DNA from 3 places in the Bacillus sp. CZDM1 genome. Region 2 is predicted to be linked to each of the others. Evidence: riboswitches for the same ligand, from Rfam matches in the RefSeq annotation. Region 2 holds a riboswitch; each other region holds the start of a gene.
What was found. A riboswitch is a leader RNA that binds a small molecule or an ion and turns the genes downstream of it on or off. The one in region 2 is predicted to bind thiamine pyrophosphate.
Positions count from the first base shown of each region.

Region 1: it holds a riboswitch for thiamine pyrophosphate, as region 2 does, so the genes downstream of both, thiW (energy coupling factor transporter S component ThiW) here and ACY3XC_RS16725 (YkoF family thiamine/hydroxymethylpyrimidine-binding protein) in region 2, are expected to answer to the same signal.
Region 3: it holds a riboswitch for thiamine pyrophosphate, as region 2 does, so the genes downstream of both, tenA (thiaminase II) here and ACY3XC_RS16725 (YkoF family thiamine/hydroxymethylpyrimidine-binding protein) in region 2, are expected to answer to the same signal.

Region 1 covers NZ_JBUESO010000002.1:542,901-551,029, forward strand. Annotated here, with positions in the region: gene ACY3XC_RS07135 (3-oxoacyl-ACP reductase) at 1-127, opposite strand, end outside; gene ACY3XC_RS07140 (ABC transporter substrate-binding protein) at 142-1,158, opposite strand; gene ACY3XC_RS07145 (ABC transporter permease) at 1,175-1,924, opposite strand; gene ACY3XC_RS07150 (ABC transporter ATP-binding protein) at 1,921-2,661, opposite strand; gene ACY3XC_RS07155 (acyl-CoA reductase) at 2,673-4,121, opposite strand; gene ACY3XC_RS07160 (LuxE/PaaK family acyltransferase) at 4,118-5,203, opposite strand; gene thiW (energy coupling factor transporter S component ThiW) at 5,227-5,736, opposite strand; TPP riboswitch at 5,817-5,922, opposite strand; gene thiE (thiamine phosphate synthase) at 5,947-6,606, opposite strand; gene thiD (bifunctional hydroxymethylpyrimidine kinase/phosphomethylpyrimidine kinase) at 6,617-7,423, opposite strand; gene thiM (hydroxyethylthiazole kinase) at 7,442-8,129, opposite strand, start outside.
Region 2 covers NZ_JBUESO010000007.1:4,801-12,929, reverse strand. Annotated here, with positions in the region: gene ACY3XC_RS16745 (SGNH/GDSL hydrolase family protein) at 1-281, shown strand, start outside; gene ACY3XC_RS16740 (penicillin acylase family protein) at 337-1,380, opposite strand; gene ACY3XC_RS16735 (penicillin acylase family protein) at 1,377-1,658, opposite strand; gene ACY3XC_RS16730 (penicillin acylase family protein) at 1,655-2,329, opposite strand; TPP riboswitch at 2,630-2,728, shown strand; gene ACY3XC_RS16725 (YkoF family thiamine/hydroxymethylpyrimidine-binding protein) at 2,815-3,417, shown strand; gene ACY3XC_RS16720 (ECF transporter S component) at 3,418-3,999, shown strand; gene ACY3XC_RS16715 (ABC transporter ATP-binding protein) at 3,986-5,602, shown strand; gene ACY3XC_RS16710 (energy-coupling factor transporter transmembrane component T family protein) at 5,589-6,368, shown strand; gene ACY3XC_RS16705 (DUF3221 domain-containing protein) at 6,432-6,713, opposite strand; gene ACY3XC_RS16700 (DUF6376 family protein) at 6,744-7,193, opposite strand; gene ACY3XC_RS16695 (helix-turn-helix domain-containing protein) at 7,300-7,746, opposite strand; gene ACY3XC_RS16690 (transposase) at 7,930-8,129, shown strand, end outside.
Region 3 covers NZ_JBUESO010000006.1:8,468-16,596, reverse strand. Annotated here, with positions in the region: gene ACY3XC_RS14955 (ArsR family transcriptional regulator) at 1-13, shown strand, start outside; gene ACY3XC_RS14950 (amidohydrolase) at 161-1,342, shown strand; gene ACY3XC_RS14945 (YfcC family protein) at 1,404-2,816, shown strand; TPP riboswitch at 3,249-3,357, shown strand; gene tenA (thiaminase II) at 3,550-4,248, shown strand; gene ACY3XC_RS14935 (ECF transporter S component) at 4,316-4,897, shown strand; gene ACY3XC_RS14930 (ABC transporter ATP-binding protein) at 4,912-6,375, shown strand; gene ACY3XC_RS14925 (energy-coupling factor transporter transmembrane component T family protein) at 6,359-7,156, shown strand; gene ACY3XC_RS14920 (transposase) at 7,285-7,572, shown strand; gene ACY3XC_RS14915 (LysM peptidoglycan-binding domain-containing protein) at 7,825-8,129, shown strand, end outside.

The sequences.
Region 1 (8,129 bases), on a different contig from region 2:
CTTGCTGATTTTGAAGGTAATTCACAATAACGGTTGCTCCTTCTGCGGCAAAACCTCTAGCGATGGCAGCACCGATCCCCCTGCTCGAACCTGTTACCAAGACGGTTTTATGATCAAATTTCCTCATATACGGCCTGCCTCCTATTTCTGTTTAGGGATGAAGTCTTCAACGATCACATCTGCCATTTGTAAATCCTTTTGTATTAGTCCCAGCGTTTTATATGTATCAGCACCCTGCTGTAACACTTCTGCTTCTAAAGCGCCCAAACCTCTTACGCTGGTTGCCTCTGATATACTAGCTTGGTTTCGTAGTTGGATGATTTCTAAATTATGGTTTTTATCCTTGCCATCAATGGCATATTTAACGGCTAACTCAGCCGCATCCTCTGGCTGGTCGATCATCCACTCTGCACTCGTTTGATAGCCTTCTACAAACTTTTTCAGCAGGTCCTTTTTCTCGTTGTACGTTTGTTCCGTTACTACAAAGATATCACTAGGGACATTCAGATAATCTTTTACTTCCATTACATTTACATCGACAAGACCCTTTTCCTTTGCGGTCACCAAGCCAGTGTCGGTTGCAGCTGTAGCATCAACCTGACCTTGGATCAGCGGAGCAAAATTCAATAGACCCGTCTCAACAATCGTGACATCCTTTTCGGAAAGACCAGCTTGGTTTAACAGCACAAGCAGATTTTGTCTTGTCCCGCTTGAAAGGCTGTAGACGCCAATCTTTTTCCCCTTAAGATCCTCTGGTTTCAGGATATTGCTTCCCTTTAAAGAAACAACATTAAATACATTTTGCGGATAAATATTGTAAATAACCTTTAATTTTGCCCCTTGATTTAATGCAAAATAGAGCGACCCTGGATCTGTGAAAGCAATATCGGCCTGTCCTGAAAGTATATTTTTGATCGCGTCTCCTCCTCCGGCACCTGGGATGAATTCAACCTTCAACCCCTGATCCTTAAAGAAGTCTTTCTCCTCATTAACAAGCAAATTCGTTTGTTCTGAAATCGGCTGGCTCCAGCTTGCCACTGTTACGTTATCTAATTGTGTTTTTTTAGCGGCTTGCTTGTCAGTATTTTTTGACGCACAACCAACCAGCATCAATAGTGGAATAATGGCTGCGACAGTAATCATTGCTTTTAATTTCATTTGAAAAACTCCCCTCCTATGATTGTTTTTTATATCTCAATAATCTTTGTTCGATTAAATAAGTGATTTGATAAAGAAAAGTTCCAAGGATGGTGACCAATATCAATACCGAAAACATCAAGGGTGTGTCCATCATCCCTTGTGAAGCGATAATTAAGGCACCTAATCCCTCACTGCCGCCGATAAATTCACCAACTACGGCACCAACCACAGCAAGAATAGCTGCAACACGAAAACCAGCAATGATACTCGGCAATCCAGCCGGTATTTTTAGTTTAAATAGGATTTGCCATCTGTTTGCGCCAAGCACCCGAAACAGCTCAATTTTTTGTCGATCGGTGTATTGAATTGCTGTGACGGTATTTTCCATTAACGGGAAAAAACATATTAAAGCTGTGATTACGACCTTTGACGTCATCCCAAAACCAAACCAAAGAATAAATAGTGGTGCGAGGGCAAGCTTCGGAACAGCTTGACTAGCAATCACATAGGGAAATAATAGCTTGCGGAGGAACTCGACCTCCCCCATCAAAATCCCAGCGACCATTCCCAAACAACTCCCAAGAAACAATCCTATGACAATCTCAAGACTTGTTCGAATCAGATGCGGGGTATAATAACCACTTTTTAATCCTTCTAGAAGCGTGGTGACAACAACAGACGGGGCTGGAAGGATCAGTTCATTCATTTGCGAAGCAATTCCTTCCCAAATGAATAGAATCAAGATGAATAATAAACAGGAATAAATCGGTACTTTTTTCATCATTTTCCCCCACTAATGGCCGTACGAATCTGCAAGCATAATTGATTAAAAGGTTGAGAATATCTAATTTCAGCATCTTGACGTCCTTGTAAATCGACTGACAAATCATAAATAATTCTTCCTTTATCCATCACCGCAATCCGGTCCGACAAATAGACCGCTTCTGAAATATCATGAGTAACAAATAACACAGTCATTTGATGGAGTTCACAAAGCCGCAGGAGATCATTTTGAAGCTCTTCTCTTGTAATAGCGTCAAGAGCTGAAAACGGCTCGTCCAAATATAGCATGGACGGGGTTTGAATCAGCGCTCTGGCAATGGAAACACGACTCTGCTGCCCGCCAGAGAGCATAGTTGGAAATTCCTTTTTATAATTAGAAAGACCCATTAACGCTAAAAGTGTTTCCGCTGCTTCAACATCCTCTTTTGTCACTTTGCGTTTAAGAGAGACAGGTAAAAGGACATTTTCGATGACTGTTTTCCATTCCAATAGCGTTGGGGATTGAAAGACAAATCCTATTTTTTCTGAAGGCTTGATCGGCATACCTTGTAATTGAATGGAACCCTTGTCAGGGACCAATAAACCAGCAGCCAGCTTTAATAAAGTCGTTTTACCACAGCCGCTTTTCCCCAGTAAACTATGAAACTTGCCTTTTTCTAACTCTAAATTTACAGCATCGACAATCAAGTGCTTGTTTCCATAGCTGTAGTGAACATCCTGTAAACGCAAGAAACTCATTGCACACCCTCCTAATCGATATATGGAGCAAAATTTTCCGCATACTCTTCTGCTGACTGCTCAATATCAACGATTTGAACAAGATCAAGTAAATTAAAACGGCCGTCGTGATGCCAGCCTGGCTCAGGAGAAGTCATCTTTCCCAATGCACTGATCCTAGTGACACCAGACTTCCCTAACTCTCGAGCCCAGCGAAAAAGTTCTTTCGGTGCAGCTGCCACACCAACCGTCTGAAGAAACTGGCGATAGGGCTTGATGCTCGTCATAATCTCTTCTATTTCATTAAAAGCAATGACCTTCACGGCACGGTTCAAGCAGGTGGGAGTGAAAGGTGCATTCTCTTCATAAACAACAGTCCAATGATGGTCCATTTGCCCAAAGACTACTTTATTGGGACTTGTAAAGGCCGTTATTTCTTCTTGATTACGCCATTGCGTTACAGCTGTCATTTCTTCTAATGCAAGAGTCCGCCTTGGGTATCTCTTTTCAAAGCTTTCAAGTTCATGAGCCATATACTGGGCAAACTCAGCAGGTGAGACATTCCCCCCTTTTTGCACATAGAAAATATGGGGAGAATAACAGCCCTGCTGGTCAAATTGTATGATATCGAATGCTGCATGATGAGCCGTCGTTAAAGCCTTTCGTGAATCAAGGGCTGTGCTGCCGATGATTCCAAAACTCACTTTATGACCGAAGGGAAGAAAGCGAGTGGAGGCAGGAATTCTTCGACTCATCGATTCCAATGAATCATTACTTCCATAACCGACCACTACATCTGGTAACGCGAACATCTCCTTTTCTATGTCCTCGTCTCCTCCCTTCCACCAAACAACGGCGAAGCAATCAGCTAATTGAGGAGCAATTTCGACCAGTAACTGAGCAAACCAACCTGCAAACAACGGCTCAGAGCTTGATACCTTGCCAATGTTACCTGACTTCACCAATAAACCCGAAATCAGACTCCACAACGGGAGTGCCGGTACATTTCCAGCCCAAATATGGAGGATTAAATCAGGCCCAACAGCTTTGGAAAATCCTCTTTTTACCCGAGGCTGAAAATCATCCAGCAGCAAGGGATTACCTAAGTCCTCGACAACGAAACGCTGCAGCTCCTGCTTTCGAAATTTCTTCAAAAAGGAAGTGAAACCAAGTCGGATCATTTCTTCATCGTAACCTGTAACAATCGGTAACAGCTGTTCTGCTTTTTTTCTGAAAGGTGAATTCCTGTCTAGCATGACTTCGACAGCCTGGTCAATGATCGAAATAATCTCAGTGATGGTCATCGATTTCAGTACTTCTTCACTTGCTTTTTTAACCTTTTTCGCAACTTTTTGCATTTGAGAGGTAGACAGAAGGGGCGCTTCCACTTCAAGCTGCTGATTCTTTCCCTTAAAAATGAGAATTTTAGTTGCAATCACTTCTTCCCCGATATCAGGAAGATATCCGACTCTTTCTCTCATCGCAATGGTCCCTTCGCTGCTTGGATAAATTCCTCTACGGCAATGGAACAGCCCTTCGCTTCTGTTCCCTGCGCTCTGCCTAAGAGAAGAAATCCATCCTTTACTTTCATTCCTACGTCTTCAGTCAAAATCGTCGTGACAGAATTGAAGTTGGCAAGATCACAGTGCACGATCACTCCACGCTCCCCCTCGCTCACTTCCTCCCCCGTTAACGGATGAATAATTCTCGTTTTCAGCCAATGAGGACCCGATTTAATTGAAGGAACGTGTTCATTTCCTGAATCATACAGCTGTGAACTTAATTCGGTCATGCCATACATATTGATACAATCGATCCTAGGTACTCCTAGTAAACTCGAAATCTGATGATAAAAGTCATCTAAGTCCCATTCTTTTGATTGATTTTTAAATCCACCTGTATCTAAAACCCTGCTTCCCGGCGGCAATTGAAAATGGCGTCCCTGTTTTTCTAGTTCCTCAAGCAGATGAACAAAACTATACGACGCTCCTAATAAAGCATACGGCTCACCTGATCGCTCCGCCTGCTCCAATTCTTGTATGAGCAGAGTAAGGTTAATCCCATTTTCCGTTAATAGATACTGACTCTGTGCTGTTCCAAACTCCTGTTTTGCTAGGGCTAAGTACCGCGCTAATGAAGAGTTTGGCATTTCTTCTTCGGTTGGGAACAGAATACCCATGCGAAATTTCTCCATCCCGTACATAAAACGTTTTTTAAAATTCAGTCTCATCGAAGCATTCCATACTTGGAGCGTAGGATGAAAATGCTTCCCTTTTACGCCTTTTGTGGTGCCACTCGTCATAAAAAAGCGTTCAGCCTCTTCAGGTGGTATGCAGCTAAGCGGAACTTCTTTGAAAGCATTAATCGGCACTGCTGGAATATCCCTCCATGATTTAACCGTGCGAAGGGTTTTCCCTTTTTGCTGACAGAATTTCCGAAATGGAAGGTTATTGGTATATTGGTAGGCAAAGCTCTGTAAAGCCATTTGATTAAAATCTTCATCTCCAAGCGAGTCTGATTGAAGAATCGAAAGTAAATCGTTGATGATTTGCTGCTGTTCCATATAGGTAATTCCTTTCCAGTAGATTATTTCACTGACGTTCCATTTTGTGTAAAGATGGCAACCTTCTTCTTTAAGAAGATCGAAAGAATCATCCAGCCAATGAGTGCACCCGCAATCGAGCTAAAAATAAATAACGGAATAAATCCAAATACTGTTGCGTTTTGACCTAGTAGGAGTGTGGCAATCGGATAGGCTAGCATGGCTCCAATGATGCCCGTACCGATGACCTCACCGAAAAATGCCATGTAGATCTTTTTGGTTTTCATAAAGAGGAGCCCAGCCAATAAGGCACCAACCATACTGCCTGGGAAAGCAAAGATTGATCCAGTTCCCATAATATTTCGTAAGATTGAGACACCTAATGCCTGTGCGACTGCATAAATCGGGCCTAATAGAACGGCAGACAAAACATTCAAGAAATGCTGAATCGGAAACACTTTTGTGAAGCCAATCGGTATAAATAAGACATTACTAGAAAGTGTTCCAATCGCAATCAACATCGCGGTTAAAGTGAGTTTATGTGTTTTTCTCATAAAAAAAATCCCTCCAAGTTTTTAATATCAATGGGGGAAGTCAGGTTCATAGATATACCATTACCGGCAAAATGGCGGTAATCATGTATCCTTCACTTCCCTCCGCTAGTGCAATCCAGATCAGGTTCAGGGGTTTAAGACGATTCTGTCTAATCTCAGCCAATTCCGGCTCCCCCAGTGCAGGTATGTAATGGTTAATAAAATACTTACCTATAAACTTTCTAATACGTTTTTCCTTAAGGCTTTAGCCGCTTCTGTTACACCATCCGCATGGCTGATCGCAGTAATAACCGATACACCATCGGCACCTGCTTTGATAACAGCCCCGGCATTTTCCGCCGTTATTCCGCCAATTCCAACTATCGGAATGGTTACTTCTTTCATTCGCAATTCTTGGATTAGCTTCGTTCCGTTTGAGGGTTTGGCATCTTCCTTTGTTTTCGTCGGATAAACAGGACCGATTCCAAAATAATCGGCACCCCCTCCTAATGCGGCCATCGCCTCTTCATAGCTATGGACGGAAACACCAATGATTTTATCGCCAATTTTCTTTCTAACATTCACAACATCTTCATCTTCTTGACCAATATGCACTCCGTCCGCATTCAACGTAATGGCCAATTCGATATCATCATTAATAATGAAAGGAATTTGGTGCTCTTTGCAGATGTGCTGCAGTTCTTTGGCCAGTTCATATTTTGAAGCATCCGTTAACGCACCAATCCCCTTCTCGCGGAACTGAAAAAGTGTAATTCCACCTTCAATCGCTTCTTTTAAAACTTGGGCTGGTTTGCCTTTGCAATTTGGACTTCCCATTATAAAGTAAACCTTCAATGCTTCTCTGATGGATTCCTGATTGTTAATCATCATGGCTGCTCTCCTACCTATTCATTTCATTTCTTTTTCGATATGCCCAGTGATTGGTTGGTCCATGACCCTGACCAATTTGAAGTTGATCTTCAATCGCTGCCTGGATAAAATTCTTCGCCTTCGAAACCGCTTCACCAACAGGTAAACCTTTGGCAAGTTCTGCTGTGACAGCCGCTGAGAAAGTGCAGCCTGTACCGTGTGTGTTCTTTGTTTTCACTCTTGTACTTGTAAACGTTGTAAAATTCTTTCCATCAAACAATAAATCAGTCGATTCGTTCTGGTCTTCATCATGCCCGCCTTTGATAACCACATTCTTAACCCCTAGATTATAAAGTTTTTGAGCCGCTTCTCTCTTATCTTCCTCGGTACGAATGGAAAGATCGGTCAGAACTTCTGCCTCAGGAATATTCGGTGTAATCACCATCGCAAGTGGTAACAAATATTGTTTCAAGGCCGAAATGGCCTCGATTTGTAGCAGCGACGCGCCGCCCTTCGCAATCATAACAGGATCCACCACTACATTATTCCACTTATAGTAGTTGATTTTTTCTGAAACAGCTTTAATGATTTCAGCGTTAAACAGCATTCCTGTTTTAAGAGCATCCGTACCAATATCTTCCCCAATCGATTGTATTTGTTGAATGACTGCCTCAGGTGTCATCGGAAAGACAGCTTGGACCCCTAACGTATTTTGGGCCGTTACAGCTGTTAGAGCAGACATACCGAAAACCTCTAGCTCTTGAAACGTCTTTAAATCTGCCTGAATTCCTGCACCGCCGCCACTGTCTGAACCCGCAATGGTTAATACCTTTTTCATTTTGCTCACTCCTATCCCTTATAACTTTTTAAATGCAGCGAATTGATGAATATCTTCTGAAGAAACCTGTGCGAGTTGATTTAAGAATTCGATTTGGAAACTGCCTGGTCCTAAGTCACCCGCCTTTTCTACTGCTTTTTCCGCAGCAATGCCATAAAAGGTAACCGCAGATAATCCTGCGAGTAAAAGATTCCTTTCCACAGCTGCGAATGCTCCGATGACAGAGGTTAACAAACAGCCGGTACCGGTCACTTTTGTTAACAGCGGATGCCCATTAGAAACCAGATAGGTCGTCTCGCCGTCTGTCAGTACATCCTCTTTTCCTGTTATCACGACAATCGTATTCAGCTTTTTTGCAGCCAATAAGGCTAAATCCAGACTATTTCCTTGTTGCTGTTCACTAGCATCTACGCCCTTGATTTCCGTCTTTGCTCCTAGGACATTGGCAATTTCTGCGGCATTTCCGCGCAATACAGAGATGTTCACCTCGTTGAGTATCCTTTGCGCCATTTCCGTTCGGAAACGAGTAGCACCTGCTCCAACCGGGTCAAAGATAACCGGAATTCCTAGCTCGTTTGCTTTTTTTCCGGCGAGTATCATCGAGCCGACCACTTCCTTGTTTAATGTCCCGATATTCAGGACAAGGGCACGAGCGATAGATACCATATCCGCTACCTCTTCTGGAGCATAAGCCATAACCGGAGAT
Region 2 (8,129 bases):
AATTAAATCCTAATGCGAAAGTATATGTAATGGGTTATTTCAATGTCCTGCCATATATGCCAGGTCAAGAAGTTTTATTACCTATATTAGATACCTTTAATGGTGCCATTGAGCATACAGCCATTGTAAATGGTGATACCTTTGTACCTACTGCTAACATCATAGCAAAGGACTACCCAACTTATCTGCCAAACCCAGCTGATATTCATCTTAGTTTAGAAGGATATCAAGCAGTAGCAAAGGAATTTTGGAAATACATTGATAAGAGTAAAAATAAATAGAGATAGACAATTGAATTACAAAGCCCCCTTCGGAATGTTGTGAAGGGGGCTAACATTATTTTTTATTCGATTTTAAAATGTCTAATACCATCGGTTTATATTCCCAGTTGGCAAATAATAATCTTTGGTCATCGAAGTGTGGTGAAAACGGGTTGCCGCTTTGACCCGGAGGCATGATGTTAACGCTTTTCGTATTGGATTTTGAAAACTCAACGATTTGGTTATAGGTGCCTCGGTTCATATTAGGGATTGGGGCAACTCCTATTGCACCAAGCTGCTGAAAGTTGATTTTTGAAATAGGTGTCCGCCAATCCTCCAAGTTTTTACCTTGTACAGCATGCTCAAGGCTGTTTAGAACAATTTGGTATAGGTCTAAGTCACCAAGGAATGCATACTTGGTCTTAAGATCTTCCTTATTAGCATTGAGGACATGGTATAGTAAATCATTCGAGTTCCCGCCGATTCCATTCAATTGGATAAATACAGTCGATTTCACATTATCGAACCAGCTGCGGAAGATCGTCAGCCCCGGGTCATCGTATAGCCCATCATTATTTTCATCCCATTGATACATGTTCCAATTTGCTAAGATGTCCGCTGCATTCTTTACGTCCTCCGGAAGTTCCTGGTCATTGTTTATTTTTGATAAAAGTAAATCTTTAAAGAAATAGGCATTTAATTCGATGTGCCCGGCCCTTTTGTTAATTTCCTCCATATCCGACCATGATACTTTATTAAGCGAGTCAAGCTGGTCAAGGATAAATCCAACGCGATGGGTTGGTCCAAATAAAGATTCCGTATACTCCCATTCGGCACTAGGCTTATTGTTCCAGTTTGCCACATATCCTTGAGCAGGATTAATGGCTTGTGTATTAGATTCAAAAGGAGCAATTCCCTGCCAGTCCTGTGAACCATCCCCGAGCATTGGGAGGCGGTTATCTGTTTCTTCGGCTCGTAATGCATTTTGTCCTGTAATCCAGTAACCGAAGTTACCTTGCTGGTCAGAATATAAGAAGTTATGGGAGGTTGGAATTTTTTTAGCGGCCTCTTCAAATTGTTTGATATTGCTTGCTCTGTTAAAGTCGTAGAAGCCAATCATTGCTTCGATTTCCTGGCCCAGTGAGCACGTTTCTGGGTGTAGGCTGTTTGAGTATCTTTATGAACTACAGGACCGTAGATGCTTCGGTATATAGGATAGTCAATTACAGTTCCACCAGCAACTTTTATTGTTTCGATCCGAACTTCAAAATTGACCCATTTTCCTTTATGCCAATATTGTTCAGGATTCGCAGGATTAATTTTTAAAACAAAGGTGTCGATTTGATCCCCCATTCCAGTTGTAGTGGTCCAGGCAAAGTCATTCCCACGTCCGATCAAAGGAATTGGTCAGCGCCAGCAAAGGCCATTCCCACTGAATTGTAGCCCGCGCCATGAATGCTTACTTCGTGGGAAATCTGTGGAGCAGAAAAGCCCATTTGTGGTCCGCCAAGTAACAGGGTACCACCTGATGCACTTCGTGAGGGACTGACAACCCAGGCGTTACTGCCCCCTTTGTGAGGGAAACCAAACGCTTTTTCAATATCCAGTTTCATTTGCTGTTCCTGTTCTAGTTGCTTCGCCACTGCCTCACTGTTCGGGAAGTTTGTTGTATCTAGCTTACTAGCCTTTTTAACACCTTTATCTGTAGTGGTGTGAAGAGAGACAAGGGCGCTTGGGTCGTTCTTTAAATTAATGGTTTCGAATGCTTTCAACCCTTGTTCTAGGCCAAATTTCGACTGTAACTTGATTAATTGATTAGCCTTTCCAAGTTCTCCGCCCCCGCTCTCTCCAAATCTCCGCACCATTAACTGTTGGACTTTAAGAGAATCGACAATGGTCCATTTTGTTGGTTTTTGCCCCTGGAATTCTGGTGGCAGTGCAGCAGCTGGTGTGGTTTCTATGTAATGGTTGATTCCATCAATATAACCCTGTAATCCGCGCTTTACATAATTAGGAAGACGTTCAAATTGTGCAAGGGCTTCCTCATCCGTGTATCCGTCACGGCGTATTATAAACTAGCAGCAATGAAAGTTGTGGATAAAACCGACAAAAAACGTTTCCCTTTCAAAAAATCCCCTCCTAATAATAGATACATGTTCACTATAACGCATGTTTTATGTGAAAAATGTAATTTTATGAAAGGGTTTGCATTGCAAAGAATATAGAATTTCGACAGGAAAAACAAGATACGACACTGTCCGCCTGAGGTGGACAGTGTCCACGAGCGGTGACAGGCACCGCAAAACAACTTCCTTTACAAGATGGAAAATTTATCATAAGATTAAGCCAACATTTAAAATTGCATACGGTTTTTGCACTAGGGGAGCTTTTTGGCTGAGAGGACGTTTGTCCGACCCTTATGACCCGATCTAGATAATACTAGCGTGGGGAAGTGCAGGAGAAGCTTATCTTGATATTTGGCTACGGATATGATTCGACTGCATTCCCATGGGATGCAGTTTTTTTGTTGCCAAAAATTCAATGGGGGTATTGTATTATGACTAATTTTTGTGGAACAAGTGAAATCACAGGAGCGCGTTTTTCGATTTATCCGATGTCTGATAGCTTCGTAGATATTATTCTATCAGCATTAGAAGAAGTGGATACTTCAAAGGTTTGGATGGAGTCGGACGATGTGAGTACATGTGTAAGAGGCAGATCCGAGCATGTATTTGATGTCGTAAAAGCGATTTTCCTAGAGTCGACAAAAAACGGTGATCATGTTGTGCTGCAAGCCACCTTTTCAAATGGCTGTCCGGGAGATTCTGCAGGCGATGTTTATCTTTCAGAAAACGCTGATCGATTAAATGAGGAAAAATCGCTGCAGATCCAGCAAGAGGTTGCAGTTCAATTTGCGCTATACCCAATGGGTATTCCTACATATATGAATGTGATTATGGATCAGTGTAAACTTGCTCAAGGACAGGGGACTTTTACAAAAGGTGTTCACTATGCCTCAAGACTTGATGGCGATGCAAACAAGGTTTTTAAAACGTTAGAGGATGCTTTCCAGGGCGCGCACGATAGCGATTCTACTCATATTGTGATGACGGTTGTGATGTCTGCGAACAGCCCTTCAAAAAAGGGGGATAAATAAATGCTCGCAAAATGGAAACTCCGTGAGGTTATTGTTTTATCCGTACTAGCCGTTGTTTTTGCTGTCGTCTATTTGTTATTTCTCCAACTGGGGAATGTCCTTTTCGGCCTATTTGGTTTGATTGGCTATGATATTATTTTTGGAATTTGGTTTATCGTTTCGATCATTGCTGCCTATATCATCCGCAAGCCGGGTGCTGCTTTTCTATCAGAAACAGTCGCTGCTACAGTGGAAGTTATGCTTGGAAACGCCGTTGGACCACAGTTGATCATCTCCGGTATGATTCAAGGTTTAGGTGCGGAAGCTGTCTTTGCCGCAACAAGGTGGAAGAATTATTCTACCTGGGTATTGATGGCAGCAGGGATGGGTTCATCCGTATTTAGCTTTGCTTGGGGCTTTTATGTCTCAGGATATGCCGCTCTGTCGCTAGGTTATGTGACTGCGATGTTCTTTTTCCGTCTTGTGAGCGGAGCACTGCTCGCCGGATTACTTGGAAAGTATTTAAGTGAAGGTCTTGCTAGAACAGGAGCCTTAAACAGTTTCCCATTAGGAAAGGAACACAAGCGCAATGTCACCGTATGAGCAGATTAAGGCAGAGGGACTGGGATTCAGCTATGAAGAGGGCGATATTTTTACAGACCTAACCTTTTCGATTGAAAAAAATCAATCCCTGCTGTTATTAGGTCCAAGCGGTTCTGGAAAAAGTACGCTAGCCTATTGTCTCAACAAGTTATATCCAGAAGCAGTGGATGGGGTTATAAAGGGGAGCATCACTTTTGAGAGCAAGAATCTGGATGATTTTAAACCCGGTGAGCTCAACCAAAAAATAGGGATTGTGTTTCAAGACCCAGAAAGTCAATTCTGCATGCTGACCGTTGAGGAGGAAGTAGCGTTTGGCTTGGAGAATTTCCATGTACCACGGGCAGAGATGGAAGCAAAGATTGATCATGCACTAGAATTGGTCGGCTTGCAGGCTGAAAAAAAGACCACCATTCATACCCTCTCTGGAGGGCAAAAGCAGAAGCTGGCGATTGCTTGTGTCTTGGTTCTCCAGCCTGAGGTTATCATCCTTGATGAACCGACGGCTAACCTAGACCCGCTGTCAAGCTCAGACCTGGTAGAGACCATCGCTCGTTTAAAGAAAGAGCGCCCGTTTACTCTGATTGTTGTTGAACATAAGCTTGATGATTGGGTGGAACTGATTGACCGCTGCCTTGTCCTAGATTCTAGCGCGAGGATCCTTTTCGATGGCACGCGTGAACAATGTTTTGGAGAATTTGCTCCTTTTTTAAAAGAGGAAGGCATTTGGCTGCCCAAGGTAGTAGAGGCAGCCATAACAGCAAAGAAGGCTGGCGTGTATAAAGGGGAGCGACTTCCGCTCCGAAATCATGAATTACTTTCAGGACTGAAGGACCCAGTTGCTTTTTTTAAAAAAGAAATCAAAACCATGTCCAAAAGCGAACCTATCCTCGAAGTTAGTGGTCTTTCTGCTCGCGGACACTTGAAAAATGTTAGTCTGACGATTCATAAAGGAGAACTGAGTGCATTGGTTGGCGCTAATGGTTCGGGAAAAACGACGCTATCCAAATGTTTGGCCGGGCTGATTCCACTTTCACAAGGTGAGATTCATTTTCTTGGTGTCCCACTATCTAAGTGGAAGGAAAAGGATTTATTTCAGCTTATGGGCTACGTATTTCAAAATCCTGAGCATCAGTTTATCACTGACAGTGTTTATGAGGAAATTGCCTTTGGTCTGGAGCATCGGAAATCCGCTCTTTCCATCCTTGAAAAAATAGGTTTGGAAAAACACGCAAATGCCCATCCTTTTTCCCTTAGCCAAGGACAGAAGCGTCGATTGAGTGTGGCAACCATGCTCGTTCATGAACAAGAGCTGCTTATCCTGGATGAGCCGACATTTGGGCAGGATGCCAACACGGCATATGAAATCATGAGGGTTCTTGATGAAAAGAAAGGCGCAGTTTTTATGATCACCCATGATATGGAGCTGGTTGACCAATATGCTGATACCGTACATGTATTGGATGAAGGAGAGTTGATCTTCTCCGGGACACCTGAGAGCTTGTGGGAAAAGCATGAAGTTGTAGACAAAGCAAGGCTAAAGCTGCCTTTTAGGAAACAGCAGCTAAATGAAATCGTAAGGAGAGAGATTCATGTTGCTACATGAGGTGAATCCAAGTATAAAAGCATTCGCGGTTGTCATTTCTATTCTTATTTTGTCGGTGTTTTTTGATCCGATTACACCGCTTGTGACGATCCTCTGGTCCATAACGGTCACCTTCCTATTCGGCCGTGTTTCATTTAAAAAATGGCTGTTGTTATTCACTCCGTTTTTATTTATCGCGTTTATATATGTATGGACAACGATGTTGTTCCCACGGCTGCAAGCAGGCGATTCGGTCATTTGGCAATGGGGGTTCTTGAAGCTGACAGCAGAAGGCTTTCAAAGAGGAGCTTCACTTGGTTTACGAGTGTTAAGCTTTTCCACGTTATCAATCATGTTTACGTTAACGACAAAGCCAACTGACTTTCTCTTAAGCCTAATGCAGCAGTGCAAACTGCCGCCAAAGCTCGCTTATGGAATTATGGCCGGATACCGATTCCTGCCGTTAATCAAGGAGGAGTTTCAGACTCTGCAAAACGCACATCGAGTAAGAGGCGTAGCAAGGGCACGAACTATACCGGAAAAGGTAAAGCAGCTGAAGCGATACGTGATTCCACTCCTTGCCGGTGCGATTCGTAAAGCAGAACGAACCGCACTTGCGATGGAATCAAAAGGCTTCACTGGAGATAAAAATCGGATATTCTACCGTGAGATTACGGTGTCGCGTATTGATTGGCTCTTTTTTATTCTCATGATTGGTGCCGTTTGTCTCAGTGCTATTATTTCTTGGAAACTAGGATATTTACAGTTTTATAATAGAGAACTTTAAATACCATAATGTTAAGGCATTACGGTAGCAAAAGAAAACAGGCTGAATCTGTCAGCCTGTTTTCTATTTGATGATCTCAATATTTAAAGCCGTGCCTTGTAAGGGATAGGACTCTCGAATTTTTCCATCTGTCCAAACCGTAACACTTTGACCTTTTTCGAAGTCTCGGCCATCGGTTCCATCAGGCAGTGAGAGCCAGATTAACCCCAATTTTTCATCTTCTACTAAAATGCTGCTGCTCTCAACCTCGATAACCGTTCCTTTAATATCATATTCACCTTTAACATTGCAGCCTGTTAGTATGATGGAAAATATAACAAACGAAAAGATAAGGAATTTCTTCATGTAGCTCTACCTCCTTGTTTTGGAGTCGAACTATTCACCACCAAGCTGTTGAATTTGGTCAATGATGCTGGTGATTTCTTGAACGGATTGAAACAGCTCAGTATTTTCAAGAATAGCTGGATCAAGCAGTCCATCCTTGAAATTGTTTAAATATGTTTCAATTTCAGTGACAATGACGCTGTTTTGTTCGATAATTTGCTGATGAAGCTCAGCCGCAATATCTGGTGCTTGAATTTCACTAAAGGCTTGAACGGTTTCCTGCATTTGTTGAAGCATGGTCTGGAGATCCTCAGCCGCCTGGAGGTCACCAACCGCTTGCTGAGCAAGAGCAGGGGCATCACTAGCAAAATCAGTCGCAGCAGACAAATAATCAGTTGCTTCATTAATATAAGTAATCGTATCCTGTGCATCATTAAGGAAAGAACATCCCCCAAGTAGAAATAACATGCTGGCAGTCAATATAATCAATAATTTCTTCAAAATAAAACCTCCATTTAATGGTGCTTTTTAGGGTGCCTGTCACCACTCGTGGACAAATGAACCTATTTGTCCGTGTGGAGTGGACAGAGGGCTTTTTGGCGGTGTTTTATTTAGATAACATGTTATATCTATTACGGAGGCTGATAATTGAGGCTGTTGGTTTATTTTCGATTATGTTTATTTTCTTTTTTAATTGATGTTTTGAATGTTTATTTTTGAATTTATGTGATCTTTTCTTTTGTAGAACTAAATTTCTTTGTTTGTCTCTTTGCTTTGTTAATTCATATTTATTACGTGCATATAGTTCGTTCCTATTAAGAAAATCAATATTTTCCTTTTCAATCTCTGCAAATAACGCGGTAGGATTCATTTTAAATGCCCTAGCAAGATAAAAAAAGATTCCAAATTGTATATCTGGGTACATCTCTGCTTCCAGTTCTCGAAGAAATTTCGGGTCTTCGTCAATAAGTTCAGCAACATCTTCAATTGATAGCTGCCTTTCCATTCTTAATCTGCGTATTACTTTACCATGTTCAAATTTTCCTAAATACATCTTTATCCCTCCTATCAAGTTAATTATATAACTAATTGCAATTAATTAGAAATGAATGACCTTTCTTCTGCTTACTGAGAAGGGATTTTGGAGGATGGTGTCGAATGGTATAATTTAATGTCTCCGTTTTTCAACTCACCAATTTTTCATCAATCAAAATCCAACGAAATAGGAGTGACCACTATGGGCCGAAAACGCCGTGCTTGGTTTCCAGGTGCAAAGTATCATATTACAAGCAGAGGAAATCGGAAATCTACGCTTTTTTATGATGATGAGGACCGAATGAAGTATCTAAGCTTTTTAAAAGAAACAATGGTTCGCTTTCCATTTACGCTCCACACCTTCTGTTTAATGACCAATCATACACACCTCCAGATTCAAAC
Region 3 (8,129 bases), on a different contig from region 2:
AATTACTTTATGACAAGATACTTGCTATCTTGTTTATTTTTTTAAAAAAATTAACAGAAAATTACCACTAGCGTTAATAGTACGACTCGTTATATAATTATGGTCACAACCGTTAATAAACCTTAAATGGTATAGGTCATATTTTAGGGGAGGCTTAAGCTTGAAAAAAATTGAATTTAGTAGTCTCGTTGAGGAGATTCAGCATGAAGTTATTGCATGGAGGCGCCATCTCCATAAGTATCCGGAATTGTCCTTCGAGGAGGAAAAAACCTCTCAGTTCATATTTGAAACCCTCCAATCTTTTGAGCATTTGGAACTTTCGCGCCCTACAAAAACGAGTGTGATGGCACGTTTGATTGGTGCTCATCCCGGGAAAGTACTGGCAATCCGTGCTGATATTGATGCTTTGCCCATTCAAGAAGAGAATTCATTTTCGTATGGCTCGCAAAATCCCGGTGTTATGCACGCATGTGGTCATGATGGTCATACAGCCATATTGCTGGGAGCAGCCAAGATCCTGTCTGGATTACGGGAGCAAATAAGAGGTGAAGTTCGTTTCCTCTTCCAGCATGCCGAGGAGTTAGCACCGGGGGGGGCGGCTGAAATGGTTCGGGCTGGCGTAATGGAGGAAGTAGACCTGGTCATTGGTGCCCATCTCTGGACACCGCTGGAAACAGGGAAATTTGGTGTTTCCCCTGGTCCTGTTATGGCAGCGCCAGATACTTTTTCAATCACGATTAACGGTCATGGCGGGCATGCTGGACTTCCGCACCAAACGGTCGATGCTATTGCAGTCGGGGCGCAGGTTGTCACCAACCTGCAGCATATCGTATCCCGCAATTTGGATCCATTAGATAACGTAGTCCTTTCGATTACCAAATTTGCCAGTGGTTCAGCCATGAATATTATTTCAGGTTCAGTTGAAATTGCTGGAACAGTTCGCCTCTTTAACACCGAACTTCGACCAACCGTTACCCATTTAATGGAACGGATTGTAAAAGGTGTAACGGAAGCACATGGAGCTGACTATCAATTTTCGTACAATGAAGGTGCTGCCCCTGTTGTGAATGATGGGAAAGTCGCTGCTATCATTGAAGAGGTTGTATGTGAACTATGGGGAGAAGAAGCGTTGGTTAATATGAAACCGAATATGGGCGCTGAGGATTTCTCCGCTTTTCTAAAGGAAGCACCAGGAACTTATTTTTTCACAGGAACAGGTAATAGGGATAAAGGAACAGACTTCCCTCATCACCATCCTCGATTTAACATTGATGAAGACTCTTTATCTAACGGTGTTACTCTATTCGTTCATGCCGCTTTAAAGCTGCTGGGATCGTATTGAAAAAGAAATGCCCGTATTACTGTAAGAAAATATACTTTAAACCATGGGGAGTTGAATATGGATGAACCCTAATACAGAAAAGGTGAAAGCGATGAAAAGTAGAAAATGGGAAATGCCTGACACTTACGTTATTCTTTTTCTAGTCATGCTGCTGGCGGTTGCAGCAACTTATCTTACGCCGGCGGGAACATTTGAACGTGAGGTTGTAAATGGAGTTGAAAGGGTAGTACCTGACACATATAGTCAAGTTGATCGAAATCCGGCAGGTTTTATGGACATTTTTCTTGCCTTGCAATCTGGTATGGTTCAATCTGGCAGTTTAATTTTTCTCGTTCTTTTTGCAGGAGGGGCGTTTGAGATTGTGGAACGGTCTGGAGCCATTAGAGGAGGAATTCTTCGAGCCGTTAATAAAACACAAGGCAAAGAATTTTTGCTTATCGCTGTTGTTTCGATTTTGTTTGCATTAGGGGGAGCAATTGGTGCAGTTGCCAACTCCGTTATTCCGTTTGTAGCGATCGGAATGATTATCGCAAGGGCTCTTAGGCTTGATGCGATGGTGGCGGTAGCCATTACGTTTGGTGCAACATTTGCCGGTTTCAATGTAGGTTTTCTAAATCCTTATACGGTTGGAGTTGCTCAATCAATTGCCGGTCTTCCGTTATTTTCAGGAATGACGCTTCGAATTATCACGTTCGTTATTATTGTTGCAGTGACAATTTTATATACATGGAGATATGCCAAAAAAGTGTTGGCGGATCCCTCAAAAAGTTTAATTGGCGTGTTGGAAAGCTCCGGTGGTTCGAAAGAAGAATTACAAGCACCGTTTACTTCCCGACATAAAACAATTTTAAGTTTTGTAGGACTAGCGTTGGCATTCTTTGTCTATGCAACTATCGAATTTAAATGGAGTATTGATCATATGGCAGCGTTTTTTATTGTGATTGGGCTTGGTTCCGGTGTGATTGCGGGAATGAATTACAATAAAATCGCCGTCACCTTTTTAGAAGGATGCCAAAAACTTGTATATGGTGCGTTAATTATAGGTGTAGCTAGAGCTGTACTCATTATCATGGAAAATGCGAAGATTTTGGATACGGCTGTAAATGCCCTTGCAGCTCCATTAGAGAATATGCCTCCGGTATTGGCTGCACTGGGCATGTTTGCCGCAAACGCTGTTCTTAATTTTCTTGTCCCTTCGGGTAGTGGTCAAGCTATGATCGCCATGCCGATTTTATCCCCATTGGCAGACATGATTGGGATTACAAGGCAGGTTGCTGTACAAGCATTCCAATTTGGAGATGGCTTTACAAACAGTATTTTCCCAACATCAGGAACACTAATGGCGAGTCTAGCTGTCGCCGGTGTATCTTGGATAAAATGGGCAAAATGGATGCTCCCATTATTCATCATATGGTGTGGAATCGCTATTGTCATGCTCACAATCGCGGTACTTATCGGTTGGGGACCGATGTAGGCACGGTTAATCTGGGTGTTCATCCCGTCGAAATATCGGTGCCTGGTGTATTAGATAATACTATGACATTCTGGAACACCCCGTCGTTAATTGTAACAAGCAACTTTTATTGGCTATCTTTGAAGTATTCTAGAAGAAACCAAAACTTTTCCTCGACAAGAAATTCTCTTGAAATGAGGCTAAAGTTCGTTTTTCAAAAGGGTTCGCGGCACTTTTAATTAAACGTTTAGTTGAGAAGTATTAAATCGTTATTTGACGAAAGACTTAAGGATTTGAAAATATCGGTGTCACTCCCAAGGGTCTTGGGTTTTTGTTCGCTGGCTCTTACACAAAAAAACTCCCACAAAGCCTTGAATCAATTTTTACTGAATAAAATGTTTGACAATCTTGTGGATAGTGATAACATAATAATCTGAATACTAATTTCATAAAAAATACCACTAGGGGTGCCTTTTAAGAAGGCTGAGATTAAAGTGAAACTTTAAGACTCTTAGAACCTGATCTGGATCAAACCAGCGTAGGGAAGTGGTGTAACGGGAACTCCTTATGTTTCAATCACGTTCCGATACAACCACTTTCTTCCAACAGAAAGTGGTTTTTTTATTGGAAAAATACGTCCGCTGCCGGCAAACAAGGATGTATTTACAATCAATCTAACAAAGTATTAAATGTATGTTTTTGAAAACGACAATTAAACGTGAAAACTAAGCAATTAATTAAATGGAGGTATCGTATGTCTACATTTACTGAAATTCTACGAGATAAAGCAGCTCCGATATGGGATGCGAATCTAGAACACCCATTTGTTCAAGGAATTGCTAGTGGAAAATTAGATTTACAAAGTTTCCGCTATTACGTATTACAAGATTCCTATTATTTATCACACTTTGCTCGTGTTCAAGCGATTGGTGCTTCGAGAGCAGAAGATTTAAATACTACAGCAAGAATGGCTGCTCATGCGCAAGGCACTTCACAAGCAGAGTTAAGCTTACATGAGAAATTCATCAAACAACTGCACGTTACATCAGAGGAGCTTGCAAACTTCCAGCCTGCACCAACGGCTTATGCCTATACTTCCCATCTATATCGCGTTGGGGCATCTGGAAGTTTAGGAGAGATTATCGCCGCTATTCTACCATGCTACTGGATTTATTATGATATCGGTCAGCAGTTAAAAGGGGCGACACCGGATGAACCGATCTATCAGGAATGGATTGCGGCCTATGGTGGAGAATGGTTTGGCGAATTGGTTCAGGAGCAATTGGATCGTCTAGATGAGCTAGCAAAAACCGCTTCCGAAAAAGAAAAAAGTCGAATGATTGATCATTTCTTAATTAGCTGTCAATACGAATACTTATTCTGGGAAATGGCTTATACATTCGAAAAATGGCCCATTGAAGTGAATTCCCAAGAACAACTTAATATTAGCTAATAAGGGAAAGATCATGTTCGCAAAGGGGAATGAGTTCTCCCCTTTGCTAAAAAAGGAGAATGAAACAATGAAAAAAGGGTTAAAGTTAACGGACATTTTAGTAACCATCGTGATATCCATCGCATTTGGGATTGTTTACAAAATTTGGGGACCGCTTTATTACGCAGTAAAACCATTTGGATTACATATTGACCAGCTGATTTACGGAATGTGGTTTATTGCTGCGACCGTTGCGTTCTTAATCATACGCAAAGCTGGTGTGGCATTTCTTGCGGAAGTTGCGGCTTCTTCTGGAGAGTTTCTAATGGGGTCTGAATTTGGACTGGAGGTTCTTTTGTATGGTGTTGTACAGGGGTTGTTTGCTGAACTTGTCATAATGGCTTTTAGGTATAAGCGCTTTGATTTACTAGTTGTTAGCTTAGCTGGAATTGGTGCGGCAGTTGGGTCCCTATTTATGGATTACTACAAAGGATATATGGGTGATTTGTCAACATGGAACTTGATGCTGCTCATTGGTTTCAGGTTGATTGGGTCCGTTATCTTTACTGGGTTTATGGCATTTGGCATTGCGAAGGCACTAGAGGCTACAGGTGTTACCAATTTACTTCGTCCTGCTTCCAAAGAAGATTACGACGCCTTAAATCAATAATCAGGGGTGAAGACATGACAAATATAGCGATGGTCGAACAGCTTAGATTAAAGTTTCCGGGAGACGACAACCTGCTGTTCAAAGATTTATCCATTACCATTAAAAAAGGTGAGAAGGTCTTATTACTCGGACCTTCTGGATGCGGTAAGTCAACTCTTTTACAAACACTTTCAGGATTAATTCCAAAGTCTATAGAAGTACCGATCAAGTATAGAAATATTCACTATCCCGAATCCTGGGGCTATGTGTTCCAGGATCCGGATTCACAATTTTGTATGCCATATGTCGATGAAGAGCTTGCATTTGTATTAGAAAATCTTACTGTGCCAAGAGGTGAAATGCCTGATAGGATTGAAGAATTATTGTCCGCTGTCGGGCTGCGATTGGACCTCTATCATTCTTCTATCCAATCTCTATCTGGAGGCATGAAGCAGCGACTTGCGCTTGCATCCGTATTAGCACTCAATCCTGAATGTTTATTCTTAGATGAACCAACAGCGCTGATTGATGAAGAAGGCACGAAACAAATTTGGGATAGTGTAAAGAGTGTCGCTAAAGATAAAACGGTGATTATTGTCGAACACAAGATTGATCACATTTTGGATTTTATAGATCGTGTCATTGTTTTTAATTATGACGGGGTGATCATTGCAGATGATGATGTGAAAACCGTGTTTTCCTCTTATCGTAAACAACTACAAGAATATGGTATCTGGTACCCTGGGGTTTGGGATGATTACAAATTGTCTTTCGAATCGAATACTGGACACGGTTACAACCACTCGCTGATTTTAGAGGACTTTAAGGGGTACCGGAAAAAAGAAATAAAAGTTCAACTTGATCACGCTTCTGCTCAATCGGGGGAATGGATCACGGTGGTTGGTGATAATGGAGCAGGAAAAAGTACCTTGCTATTATCATTGATGCAGCTTCTGAAAACGTCGGGAACCTATGTATTGAATGGAGAAATTATACAGAATATCAAACAACTCCAAAAGGAAGCTTATTTTGTCTTTCAAAATCCTGAATATCAATTTGTCACAAACTCTGTTTATGAAGAAATCTCCTATGCTCTCACTGTGAAAAAGGAAGAACCCTCGATCATTAAAGAGAGGGTGGATGAGCTGTTAGCCATATTTGGATTATCAAAAAAACAGAACCACCATCCCTATCATCTTTCAATAGGGCAAAAACGCCGACTGAGTGTGGCGACTGCATTTGTAGAAAATCCAAAGCTTTTGCTCTTGGATGAGCCTACGTTTGGGCAGGATTCCAAGAATACATTCCATCTGCTTGAGTTGTTAGAGAGGGAACGGCAAAAAGGGTGCATCATCATCATGGTCACGCATGATTCGGAAATCGTTAAGCGTTTCGCGACAAGAGTTTGGGAGATTGATAACGGTAAGGTCGTCAAAGATTGGAAAAACGAACATGTACATCAGGGGAAGGACCAAGCAGCTTATGCACACTACATTTGATTTCAGAGAAACATGGCTTCATAAAATCAATCCAAGTCTGAAGCTCCTGACAATGATTTTCTTGTTTATCCTGGTGATTTTTATTCATAACCTTAATCAGATGATTCTTTTTACCATTGTGACAATGATCCTATTTGTATTTTTTACAGGTCATCCATATAAGCGAATTTTGCTATTCTCGATACCGTTCCTATTTATTTTCATCTCGACGACCACCTCGATGATCTTTTTTGGTAAAGGGGATACTACTATTTTCAGATGGGGTCTCGTCCATGTAACAGAAGAAAGTTTATTTCGAGGAATTCACTTGGGATTCAGGGCTTTAACCTATGCACTGCTGGGCTTAACGTTTGCCCTTACAACAAGGCCCGTGTATTTATTTTATTCGATGATGCAGCAGTTAAAGCTTAATCCAAAATATTCCTATAGTTTTATGGCTGGAATTCGCTTAATGCCGATCATGATCGAAGAATTTCAACATATTCGCAGTGCTCAAAAAGTGAGAGGAGTGAGAACCGGTGCTGGAATGAATGGTCTTTTTCACCTATTCAAAATCACTTCGATTCCATTGCTGTCTCAATGCATCCGGAGAGCTTTTCGTATAGCCGTCGCTATGGAAGCAAAGAGGTTTGATTACTCAAAGGAACGCACATTTTATTACAAAATAGGGTTTTCGAAAGTTGATGTTGTCTTTGTTGGTTATTTTGTTGTACTAACGGGTCTATCGTTTTATCTAGCTCAGGAATTCCCCTTTTTTCCAGTTACAGATGTTCGCGATTAACATATGGGTGCCTGTGGTCAAGCGCCCAAAAAATAGACATCAATAAATTCGATATTTATGATGCATTTTGGTAATTTAAATAAAACATTTTAGGAACGAATCCCATTCTATGCTGGATTCGTTTTTCGTTGTATATTTCTGCGGTAATAGATTTATTTAACCGTGAAGTGATTGGCTTTGAAATAAGTTCAAGCCCTAATAAGGAACGGATAAAAGCCACCTTCAAGGCAGCACAGAAAAAGCGAAAATTGGATACATTGGAGGGCGTTCTGATCCATAGCGACCAAGGAAGTGTTTACAGATCACACATGTATCTCAATCTAAGTAAGGAGCTACACTTCATATCAAGTATGACACAAAAGGCTAACTGTTGGGATAACGCTGTTATTGAAAGCTTTTTTTCGCAGTTATTGTAACATATCAACTTGTGATGCTTGATGAATCGTTCACCTATTAGAATTAGAAAGTACTCCTAGAATCCTAAAATTCCAATTATATATTTGCATAAAAGTCGGGATATTCATCATAAATATGGAAGTGGGACCATATTAAACTAATTTCTACTTTTTTTGACAAAAAGGGACAAAAAATTTTATAAACCATCGAATCGTTTATAGGAAATATTATGGATGACTTTCATCTTAGAGAGAATAGGAGAAGCGGTAATTTTGACTACAGAGATATTTTTAAATGGGGAATTAAAGGTAAGCAGGAAAGAAGCGCATGGAAAAGGCAAGCAACCCAAAAATTTACCAGTTTTCACTTCAAGGATGGAAAAACGGGAATATTACAAGAGCGTAAATCATTTTGATATCCGGAATGTCTTAGATGTTAAAGGATTCTTAAATGATATTCGTGCCAATTGGAATACATATGTAGCACAGGTGAGCCAATGGATTCAAAAAAATCCAGTAAAAAGATTGGTCGTGACGGGAATTTTTACCGTAGTTCTTGGTATCTCTTCGATTACTTC